3 regions of the Paenarthrobacter sp. C1 genome follow, and region 1 is predicted to be linked to each of the others. Evidence: riboswitches for the same ligand, from Rfam matches in the RefSeq annotation. Region 1 holds a riboswitch; each other region holds the start of a gene.
The links. Region 1 has a riboswitch for glycine ahead of gcvP (aminomethyl-transferring glycine dehydrogenase). Riboswitches for the same ligand answer to the same signal wherever they lie in the genome.
Positions count from the first base shown of each region.

Region 2: it holds a riboswitch for glycine, as region 1 does, so the genes downstream of both, cycA (D-serine/D-alanine/glycine transporter) here and gcvP (aminomethyl-transferring glycine dehydrogenase) in region 1, are expected to answer to the same signal.
Region 3: it holds a riboswitch for glycine, as region 1 does, so the genes downstream of both, gcvP (aminomethyl-transferring glycine dehydrogenase) here and gcvP (aminomethyl-transferring glycine dehydrogenase) in region 1, are expected to answer to the same signal.

Region 1 is NZ_CP186052.1:964,255-967,867, forward strand. Features, by position in the region: gene ACNAOU_RS04690 (MFS transporter) at 1-1,272, opposite strand, end outside; gene ACNAOU_RS04695 (TetR/AcrR family transcriptional regulator) at 1,346-1,885, shown strand; glycine riboswitch at 1,979-2,076, shown strand; gene gcvP (aminomethyl-transferring glycine dehydrogenase) at 2,255-3,613, shown strand, end outside.
Region 2 is NZ_CP186052.1:785,861-789,473, forward strand. Features, by position in the region: gene ACNAOU_RS03865 (FAD/NAD(P)-binding protein) at 1-1,680, shown strand, start outside; glycine riboswitch at 1,756-1,854, shown strand; gene cycA (D-serine/D-alanine/glycine transporter) at 2,001-3,461, shown strand; gene ACNAOU_RS03875 (ExeM/NucH family extracellular endonuclease) at 3,540-3,613, opposite strand, start outside.
Region 3 is NZ_CP186052.1:4,507,204-4,510,816, forward strand. Features, by position in the region: gene gcvP (aminomethyl-transferring glycine dehydrogenase) at 1-1,308, opposite strand, end outside; glycine riboswitch at 1,457-1,555, opposite strand; gene ACNAOU_RS21120 (PucR family transcriptional regulator) at 1,630-3,138, opposite strand; gene ACNAOU_RS21125 (MFS transporter) at 3,308-3,613, shown strand, end outside.

The DNA of each region.
Region 1 (3,613 bases):
TGTTCCCAGGAGTGAACCGAGTTCGTAACCGGTCTCGGAGATGGCCGAGGCCGCCCCTGATTTGTCTGCCGGCACGGACGCCAGGATGAGGTCGTTGGAGATGGTCTCCGCTGCACCCACGCCGACGGCCAGGACCGTCAGGGCTGACAGGAGGAACACCGGTCCGCTGCCGTGGTCACCCACGACGGCCACCAGGTAGCCTATGGCGCTCAGTGTCAGTCCGCCGGCCACCACGAAGCCGGGCCGTACTTTCTTGACCAGCGGTACTACGAGCAGGCCGGCGATGACGGTGGCCAGGAGGGCCGGGATCATGGCGATGCCGGCTTCCATGGGGGACTGCCCTTCGACCAGTTGCAGGTGCTGGGCAAAGAAGTAGATGAACCCCGTCATGGAGAACAAGGACAAAACATTCGCCACGATGGCCGTGCTGAATACCTTGTTCTTGAACAGGGAAACATCCAGCATGGGGCTTTCGATCCTTTGCTGGCGGCGGACGAACAGAATGCCCATCACCAGGCCAAAGCCCATGAAAGCAGCAGCTGACGCACCGAAGCCGTGGACCGCGAATTCCTTGATGCCGTAAACGAAGGGCGCCATGGTGACCACGGACAGGACAATGCTGGACACATCCACCCGGCCGGGGTTGGCGTCCTTGGACTCGGGAATGAGTACCCGGCCAAAGGCAAGGAGCGGCAGAAGCAGGAATGCTGCTACCAGGAAGACGGCGCCCCACCAGAAGTGCTCCACCAGCCAGCCGCCGAAGATGGGACCGAGGGCTGCGCCGCCGGAGAATCCGGCAGCCCATACAGCGATCGCGAGCCGACGGCGGTTGGGGTCGATAAAGATGTTCCTGATCAAGGACAACGTTGATGGCATCAGCATGGCGCCGAAGACGCCGAGTGCAGCGCGTCCGGCAATAAGCCACTCCGCGGACGGAGCGAATGCCGTAGCAGCCGAAACCGCGGCGAAGCCTGTGCTGCCGATCAGAAGCAACCGGCGTCGTCCGATCCGGTCACCAAGGTTGCCCATGGAGACCAGGAGCGCAGCGAGCACCAGCGGGTAGGCGTCAACGATCCACAGGAGCTGTATGCCGCCCACGTCCAGCGAGCGGGCGATTTCCGGCAGGGCAAAAGTGAGCGCGGTGTTATCGACGGCCACCAGCAGCACCGGGAACATCAGCAGTGCCAAGGCCGTCCAGTCGCGCCACGGTGCAGCCGGGCCCGTCAAGGGGGCGGCGGAACGGGGTGCTTGGGTTGAGGACGGCGAGAACATGCCTCTTACTGTACCGTCCAGACGGTATAGTTACAAATTCAACCCCCGCAATTCTTTAGGGAATGATGTACACATGCCACGAAAACCAGTTGCCCGGGACGCCGTCCTGGATGCCTACGAATCCCTCCTGATCGAGGTAGGGGAGCGGGCCGCTACCCTGGATGCCGTCGCCAAGAGGGCCGGTGTCTCCAAGGGCGGGCTCCTGTATCACTTCCCCAACAAGGAAGCCCTGATCAGCGCCTTGCTGGAACGCCTGGACGATTTGGCGCAGGAGGACATTGAGCAGATGAAGGCCGCGCCGGACGGTTCCGCCGCCTACTTCATCCGGTCCTCCCTCTGGGCCGACACCCCCATGGACAGGGCCTTCGTAGCCGCCACCAGGCTCGCTGAAGTAGCCCATGAGGAAACGCGGCGGCGCTTCGCAGGAATCCAGCAGCAGTGGCTTGATGTCCTGGCCGAAGACGTAGGACCGGAGATCGCCAAGGCCGTCAGCTACATGGGCGACGGCCTTTATTTCAACGCGATGTTCGAGGGCGGGCAGGGGGCCGGCAACGCCGGCCGGGAGGCCGACGTCGAAATCCTGCTGGGGGTCCTGGACCGCCTGCGGAAGTGACTGCTCATCCATTTGCCGCAGGGCCTTGCACGTAGGACAATTAAGCCTTGTGGCGTGCCCAGCGTGGCGCCCACAGACAACTGAACATGCCTTTGATCTGCGGCGGGAGAGTCCTGCAGGCACGTGATGCAGGCGCCGTAGGAGCAAACCCTCCCCAGGAATCTCTCAGGCCCACGCACCGCCGCGGCGAGGCAACTCTGGAAAGCAGCAGGCACTCCACGCCATTGACGTGGGATGCTGTGCTCACCGACGGTGCAAGCGATTCGTTGTGCGGACAACACGCGGAAACTCTCAGGTCCAATACAGAGCGGGGAGGAACCCGAGCCGCTGTGGCGTACCCAAACGCCGCCCAAGTATTGGAGTTCCTTCGTGACGGTTAGTTCTGCCTCCACCACCTTCGTCGATCGGCATATCGGCGCCCGCCGCCAGGCCGACATTGAGACCATGCTCAAGTCCGTTGGCTACGACTCTGTTGACTCGCTGGTCGACACTGCCGTTCCGAACGACATCCGCCAGGACGTCGCCCTCACCTTGCAGAACGCGCTGAGCGAAGTCGAGGTCCTGGCCGAGCTGCGCAAGCTCGCCTCCAAGAACAAGACCGCGGTCCAGATGATCGGCCAGGGCTACTACGACACCATCACGCCGCCGGTCATCCGCCGCAACATCCTTGAGTCCCCGGCCTGGTACACCGCTTACACCCCGTACCAGCCTGAAATTTCGCAGGGCCGCCTTGAAGCACTCCTGAATTTCCAGACCATGGTCCAGGACCTCGTTGGCCTGCCTATCGCCAACGCCTCGCTGCTTGACGAAGCAACCGCCGTGGCCGAGGCCGTCCTCATGATGCGCCGCGCCAACAAGAACAAGGCCGTGCAGGACGGCAAGACTGTGCTCGACGCAGACTGCCTCCCGCAGACCATCGCCATCGTCAAGGGCCGTGCTGAAGCCCTCGGCTTCGAGGTTGAGGTTGCCGATCTTTCAGCCGGCCTTCCGGAAGGTGCCATCAACGGCGTCGTCCTCCAGCAGCCCGGTGTTTCCGGCCGCGTCTTCGACCACTCCGCCGTCATTGCCGAGGCCAAGGAACGCGGCGCACTGGTCACCGTTGCCGCCGACCTCCTTTCCCTGACGCTCATCACCCCTCCGGGTGAGCAGGGCGCTGACATCGCCGTGGGTTCCGCCCAGCGCCTGGGTGTCCCGCTCTTCTTCGGCGGCCCGCACGCGGCCTACATGGCCGTCCAGAAGGGTCTCGAGCGTTCCATGCCGGGCCGTCTGGTGGGCGTTTCCAAGGACGACGCCGGTGTCCCCGCCTACCGTCTGGCCCTGCAGACCCGCGAACAGCACATCCGCCGCGAGAAGGCCACGTCCAACATCTGCACCGCGCAGGCGCTGCTGGCCATCGTCGCCTCGATGTACGCCGTCTACCACGGCCCCGAAGGCCTGAAAGCGATCGCCGAGACCGCCCACAGCCACGCCCGCACGCTCGCAGCGTCCCTGAAGGCTGCCGGCGTCGAGGTCCTCCACGGTTCGTTCTTCGACACCATCACCGTCCGCGTCACGGGCAAGGCAGCAGAGATCGTCGCCGCCGCCGAGGCCAAGGGCATCAACCTGCGCGGCATCGATGCCGACACTGTTGGCATCTCGGTTGATGAGACGACTACGTCCGACATCGTCGGCAGCCTGCTCGATGTCTTTGGCGCTTCGGTCACCGATGCCGCCGAGGACTTTGCGCTG
Region 2 (3,613 bases), 180 kb from region 1:
GGTGGTTCCTTCGACCAGTGGCGCGAGGCCCGGCGTCGCGATGGTGCCGGGCTGAACGACGCCGAAAAGGCAGAGCTGGCCACGCTCGAGTCCCACGATTTCCCCAGCCGTGCGCTGTACGGGCGGTACCTGCGCCAAACCCTGGCCGGGTTGCTGGAGCGGAAGCCCGAGGGCGTGGAAGTCACCTTCCATGAAACGCTCGCCGTTGCGGCGCGGCCCGTGGACGGGATGTTCGACGTCGAACTGGCCGACGGCGGCACGCTCACCGTCGATTCGGTGGTGCTGGCTCTGGGTCACATCGAGTCACGGCTGAATCCGGAGCAGAAATTATTCAAGCGCGCAGCTGACGAGTTGGGCCTGCTGTACTTCCCGCCGGCACCGCCCGCCGACGTTGACTGGCAGGTTGTGCCGGACAATGAGCCGGTTCTTGTCCGCGGCATGGGCTTGAACTTCTTTGATGTGATGGGCCAGCTGACCGAAGGCCGCGGCGGCAAGTTCCTTGAAGCCGGAGCGCCCGGTGCCGGGGTGTTGGAGTACCGGGCCTCGGGCCGGGAGCCCAGGATCATCGCCGCGTCACGCAGGGGAACGCCGTACCGGGCGAAGGCCGGTTTGGAGGGCTATTACCCGCGCAGCATCACCATGCGCTACCTGACCGAGGACGCAGTGGACCGGTTCCGGGCCGCAGGCATCCAGCCCGGCTTCGACCATGACCTGTGGCCCTTGCTGCACCGGGACGCGCTGTGGGCCTACTATTCGACGCTGGCCCGGTCCCAGCCGGCCGCGATCAAGGACCCGGCGCAGTTCCTGGCCGACCTCGAAGACGCGCTCCAACCGCATGCCCACACCACGGCAAACTGGGAAAGCGACGTGGAGGTCCTGGTTGAAAAGCATGTGGCGGCATCACGGCGTTTGAACCTGCGCGGGCTCGCGGCGCCGTTGGCAGGCCGGACGTTCGCGTCACGGCGTGACCTGGATGCTGCGATCACCGCGTACCTGGACGACGACGCGCGGCGTTCGGCGCTGGGCGAATCGGACCCCGTGAAGATGGCCATCGGCGCGCTCCACACCGGCCGTGCCATCCTCAAGACCGTTGTAGCCGACGGCGGCATCACCGACGAGTCCTGGCTGGCAGGGCTGCGCGGCTGGTTCGAGTCGTTTGTCGAAGGGTTGGCCAGCGGACCTCCTGCGCTGCGTTCGGAGCAGCTGGCCGCCTTGGCGCGTGCCGGCGTCGTGAGTTTTGTGGGACCGGACCCCAAGTTCAGCGTCGATCGTGGCGCAAAAGTGTTCCGGGCGGCGTCACCCTGGGTCCACGAGGGGCCCGCTGAAGCACGCACCCTGATCGAAGCGATGTCACCCGCCAACAGGGTGGGCATCAACATTTCTCCGCTGCTCGAGCAGCTCATGGCCGACGGCCTGGTGCGGACCAAGATCATGATGAGTGTGGAGGGGACGCCCATGCAAACCACCGGCCTGGACGTTGAGCCGCACCCTTACCGTCCCCTTGCCGCCAACGGATCCATCACGGAAAACATGTACGTTCTGGGCTTGCAGTTGTCCGCGTCGCAGTGGGGCAATGCCATTGCCGCCGAAGCCCGTCCCCGCTCCGGGCGGGCCTATGCCAGCGGCCAGCGGACCTTGCGCGACGCTGACGAGATCGCCCGCAGCATCCTGGGCCTCTAGCCGTCACAGGCTTGCGTTGCCTGCCAGCCTTCGTTACTGTGTGAGCTGCATCACCCGCAAGGGTGTGCGCGCTTTTGATCTGCGGCGGGAGAGTCCTGCCGGTACATCCCGTCAGGCGCCGTAGGAGCAAACCCTCCCCAGGAATCTCTCAGGCCCATGTACCGCCGCGGCGAGGCAACTCTGGAAAGCAGTCCGGCCACACCGGACTCACCGAAGGTGCAAGCAGGCCCATGCCCGCGGAAACTCTCAGGTCCACGTACAGAGCGGGGAGGAACCCGAATCAATGCGGCACCCTGTGCCGCCTGAACGACGGAGTTCCTTTGACGATTCATCCTTCCGCGAGTGCCGGTTCACCCCATCTTGAACGCCAGCTCAGCAACCGCCACATCCAGCTCATAGCCATCGGTGGAGCGATTGGCACCGGCCTTTTCATGGGCTCGGGAAAGACCATTTCCGCAGCCGGCCCATCCGTCATTTTTGTGTACATGATCATCGGCTTCATGCTGTTCTTCGTCATGCGTGCCATGGGCGAACTGCTCCTCAGCAACCTGAACTACAAGTCCTTCAGCGATTTCGCCGCTGACCTCCTGGGCCCTTGGGCCGGGTTCTTCACCGGCTGGACCTACTGGTTCTGCTGGGTCATTACCGGGATCGCCGACGTGATCGCCATCGCCGGCTATTCCAAGGAATTGTGGCCTTCCCTGCCCTTGTGGGTTCCGGGACTCATCACCATCGGCATTCTCCTGCTCCTGAACCTGGCCACCGTGAAGGCCTTCGGTGAGACGGAGTTCTGGTTCGCGCTCATCAAGATCGTGGCTATCGCTGCGCTCATCATCGTTGGCCTGTTCATGATCTTCAGCGGCTTCGAGTCCGACGCCGGTCCGGCCGGTTTCTCCAACCTGTGGAGCCATGGCGGCTTCTTCCCGAACGAGTTCATGGGCTTCGTGGCCGGTTTCCAGATCGCCGTGTTCGCGTTCGTGGGCATCGAACTGGTGGGCACCACCGCTGCCGAAGCCAAGGACCCGGAGAAGAACCTCCCCAAGGCCATCAACTCGATCCCCATCCGGGTTCTGCTGTTCTACGTCGGTGCCCTCATCATCCTCATGTCCGTCACACCGTGGACGCAGTTCGCCGCCGGCCACAGCCCGTTTATCGCGATGTTTTCCCTGGCAGGCCTCGGCGCAGCGGCCACCATCGTCAACCTCGTGGTGCTGACATCTGCCATGTCCTCTGCCAACTCCGGCATCTATTCCACGTCCCGCATGGTGTTTGGTCTCGCCCAGGAGGGCGACGCGCCCAAGGTGTTTGGCGCCCTCTCCGGACGCAAAGTACCCCGCAACGCCCTGTTCCTGTCCTGCGTCCTGCTGCTGTCCGGCGTCGTGCTCATGTACGCCGGCCAGGACGTTGGCAAGGCCTTCGACATGGTGACCACAGTGTCCGCGGTGTGCTTCGTGTTCGTTTGGTCGATCATCCTGGCCAGCTACCTTGCCTTCAGGAAGCGCCGGCCACACCTGCACGAGTCGTCAGCGTTCAAGATGCCCGGTGGCGTGGTGATGGTGTGGGTGGTGTTCGCGTTCTTCGCTTTCGTGCTGTGGGCCCTTACCACCCAGCCGGACACCCTGATTGCCTTGCTCGCCACCCCCGTGTGGTTTGTGATTCTGGGGGTCGCGTGGATCATCCTTCGGCGCCGGCCCGCGCACCTGGCACGCTACGCGGCGTTCCAGGCCGAATTGCAGCGGGATGCTGAGAGGACGGCCGAGCCGGAGCCGGCCACCAAGTAGGCTTCCCGAACGCAAAAGCAGGGCCCTTCACGCTGGCTGCGTGGAGGGCCCTGCTTATGTTGCTTTTGCCGGGAGTGGTCAGCCCCTCAAGCACTTCTGGTAGTCCAACCAGGCGAAGGCATACCGCAGCCAGCCCACGATGTCGTACCACT
Region 3 (3,613 bases), 1.2 Mb from region 1:
TACCGCGGAGAGGACTTCCGGCGTCGTGGTTTCATCAACCGAAACCCCAACGGTGTCGGCGTCGATGATCCGCAGGTTGATGCCGCGGGCTTCGGCGGCGGCGATGACCTTGTCTGCCTTGCCGGGGACGCGGACGGTGAGGGTGTCGAAGAAGGAATCTGAGACGAGCTCGCGGCCAGCCTTCACAAGTGTGGTGGCGAGGGTGCGGGCGTGGCCGTGGACGGTTTCGGCGATAGCCTTCAGGCCTTCAGGGCCGTGGTAGACCGCGTACATGGAGGCCACGATGGCGAGCAAGGCCTGTGCCGTGCAGATGTTGGACGTGGCCTTTTCGCGGCGGATGTGCTGCTCGCGGGTCTGCAACGCCAAGCGGTAGGCGGGGACGCCGGCGTTGTCCTTGGAGACGCCGACGATACGGCCCGGGAGCGTCCGCTCCATGCCTTCACGCACGGCCATGTAGGCCGCGTGCGGGCCGCCGAAGAACAGCGGAACACCGAAGCGCTGAGCAGTTCCGACGGCGACGTCGGCACCTTGTTCGCCCGGGGGCGTGATGAGGGTGAGCGCCAGCAAATCCGCGGCCACGGTGACCAGTGCGCCACGTTCCTTCGCATCGGAAATGACGGCGGAGTGGTCGAAAACCCGGCCTGAAGCACCAGGCTGCTGGAGCACGACGCCGTTGATGTCGCCGTCGGGCAGACCGGCGGAGAGGTCCGCGACCTCCACCTCGAAGCCCAGCGCCTCAGCACGGCCCTTCACGATGGCGATGGTCTGCGGAAGGAGGTCGGCGTCCAAAACAGTCTTGCCATCCTTGGCCGTCTTGTTCTTGTTGGCCCGGCGCATCAGCAGCACGGCCTCGGCCACGGCGGTGGCTTCATCCAGCAGGGAAGCGTTCGCCACGGGAAGGCCGGTGAGATCCTGCACCATGGTCTGGAAGTTGAGGAGCGCTTCGAGGCGGCCCTGGGAAATTTCCGGCTGGTACGGCGTGTAGGCCGTGTACCACGCGGGAGCTTCCAGGATGTTGCGGCGGATGACCGGGGGCGTGACGGTGTCGTAGTAGCCCTGGCCGATCATCTGGACCGCGGTCTTGTTCTTGGATGCGAGCTTCCGCAGTTCGGCGAGGACCTGCACCTCGGTGAGGGCATCCTGCAGTTTCAGGGCCGTGTCCTGGCGGATGGAATCGGGGACGGCTACGTCCACCAGGCCGTCGACAGAGTCGTAGCCGATGGCCTTGAGCATGGTGTCAACGTCGGCCTGGCGCCGGGCGCCGATGTGCCGGTCCGCGAAAGCGGTGGGGGTTGATTGAACAGTCAAGAGGAACTCCATGATTCAGGCGCCCACTGAGCGCCACGATGATGTGGGTTCCTCCCCGCTCTGTATTGGACCTGAGAGATTCCGCAGGAATGGTTGCCTGCTTGCACCGTCGGTGAGCCCGGTTGCCCGAACTGCTTTCCAGAGTTGCCTAACCGCGGCGGTACATGGGCCTGAGAGATTCCTGGGGAGGATTTGCTCCTACGGCGCCTGACTGGATGTACCGGCAGGACTCTCCCGCCGCAGATCAAAAGCGTTGCGTCACGCGAGTGACACGCTTCACACCATAGCGTGGGGTTTCGCAAAAGTGCAAGCAAGCGGCCCCTACCCGTGCATGGCCTCGTGGATCTGAAGGGCGAACCAGAGCTGGGCCACCGTGGAGGTTTCACCCATGTCCAGGCCCGTCAGCTCACCGATTTTCCGGATCCGGTAGATGATGGTTTGCCGGTGCGTGAACAGGGTTGCCGCCGTCTTTTGCCAGGACCGCTGCGAGTCCAAATACGTCCGCAACGTGACAATGAGATCGCCTTCCTGGCTCTGCTCGTAGTCGAAAACCGGACCCAACAACCGCCGGACCAGAGCCGTTCCCTCCTCAACCCCGGTCAGGCCCAACCAGGACGGGCCCTGGGCATAACGGGCCAAACCCAGCTTGTTGGCCCGGGCCGAACCGAGCGCCCAGAGGGATTCCTGCAACGCGCGTTGGATATTCGCAACGGCTGCCGGCGCACTTATCCCGATCGCGGCATCCACACCGGCGCAATGGACCAGAACTTCTTCTGCCGTGTCCGCCGGGACCACCACATGGAACCTGTTGTTCCGCTTCAACGACGCCGACGCAACCCCGTGCCGCCACAGTTCGATGTGCACGTTTGCCAGCCTGTCGCCGTCGTCCGCTGAGGACCCGTCCGCAGCCATGGAGGCGAGCAGGAAGCGCTGTGGCGGAACGTCAAAAGCTGCGAGCCGGCTCTCTATCTCGGCCGCGCCCAAGCGCCCGTCCATGGCCTGGAGCAAGAACTCACCCGCTAGGCGGTGCCTGCCTTCCAGCGACAGGACGATGCGCGAAAGCTGCAGTCCCAGCACGGTGGCCGCATGCAGGAGCACGACGGCGTCCGGGTGCGGTTCGCCGTTGGGCAACACCACCAAGAGCGCATTCGCGTGGGTGGGGATATCCATGGTCAGGACGTGCCTGCCCCGAACGCGGTGCCACTGGAAGTTCTTCCCCGCCAACGACACCTGCCCGGAGAGTGGAGCCCACTCGTCGGCGAGGAAGACCGGAAGCGGCTCGCCTTCGGGGTGCCAGGGATGGAGGCAGCGGCGATCCACCACGAAGAGCTCGGAGTCAAGCTCCGTCGCAAGCCGCTGTACGAGGCTCTGCCAGTGGTCCTCGGAAGCTCCAGCGGTCCGGAGAAGGTCGTAGACCCTGGCCGTTTGGCGCAGGCGGCGCGACTCTTCCAGCAAGGACGCCTCGGCGACGGAGCGGGCGATGGCGATGAACGGCAGCGGGTAGGGGATGTTGATGAGCGGCAACGGCAGGTGGTCGCAGGCCTCCAGGAACTCCGGCAACAGCTCCGGCGCGTGCATCTTCTCTCCGATGGCCAGGGCGCTGGCACCGCTGTCCATCAGCGCCTTCGCGAGCGCCACCTGGCCCTCAGCGTCCGCCGGGATGGAGAGGCCGTTGGTCATCATGAGTTCGCCGCCCGTGACCCACTCCCAGAGTCGCGGGAGGTCGGACGTGTGGGCCCAGGTGATGCGGTTGTCGAGGCCTGCGGCGCCTGCGAGGAGCGCCAGGCCGAGCTGTGGCTCAGCAACGAGTTCAGCGACGGTGATTGCCACGCCTTGGCCTCCCGGGATGTGCCGGATGGTCGCCGGCACCGTTTAGACAAATGTATATGCAACTTAATCATTTGTAGTCGATCTACGGATAGTCGGAGTGACGCCGGTCACCCAAGAATTGAATGACTACTTCCCAGCTCCCCAAGAGCACTCACGAGAGAGGGTTGCAATGAGCGCAACAAGCAACCTCATTGACGATGCCCCACTGACCGCGTTCCACAAAAAGCTGACGTTCTTCGCCTCCGGCGGTCCGTTCATCGATGGCTACGCGTTGTCGATCATCGGCATCGCCCTGATCACAATGACCCCCGGACTGCAGCTGAGCACCGGGGAAATTGGACTGATCGGTGCCGCCAGCCTGGTAGGCATCTTCTTCGGCGGCGCCGTCTTCGGGTGGCTCACGGACAAGATCGGCCGCCACAAAATGTATATTGCCGACCTCATAGCACTGGCCGTCTTCTCGCTGCTGAACGGC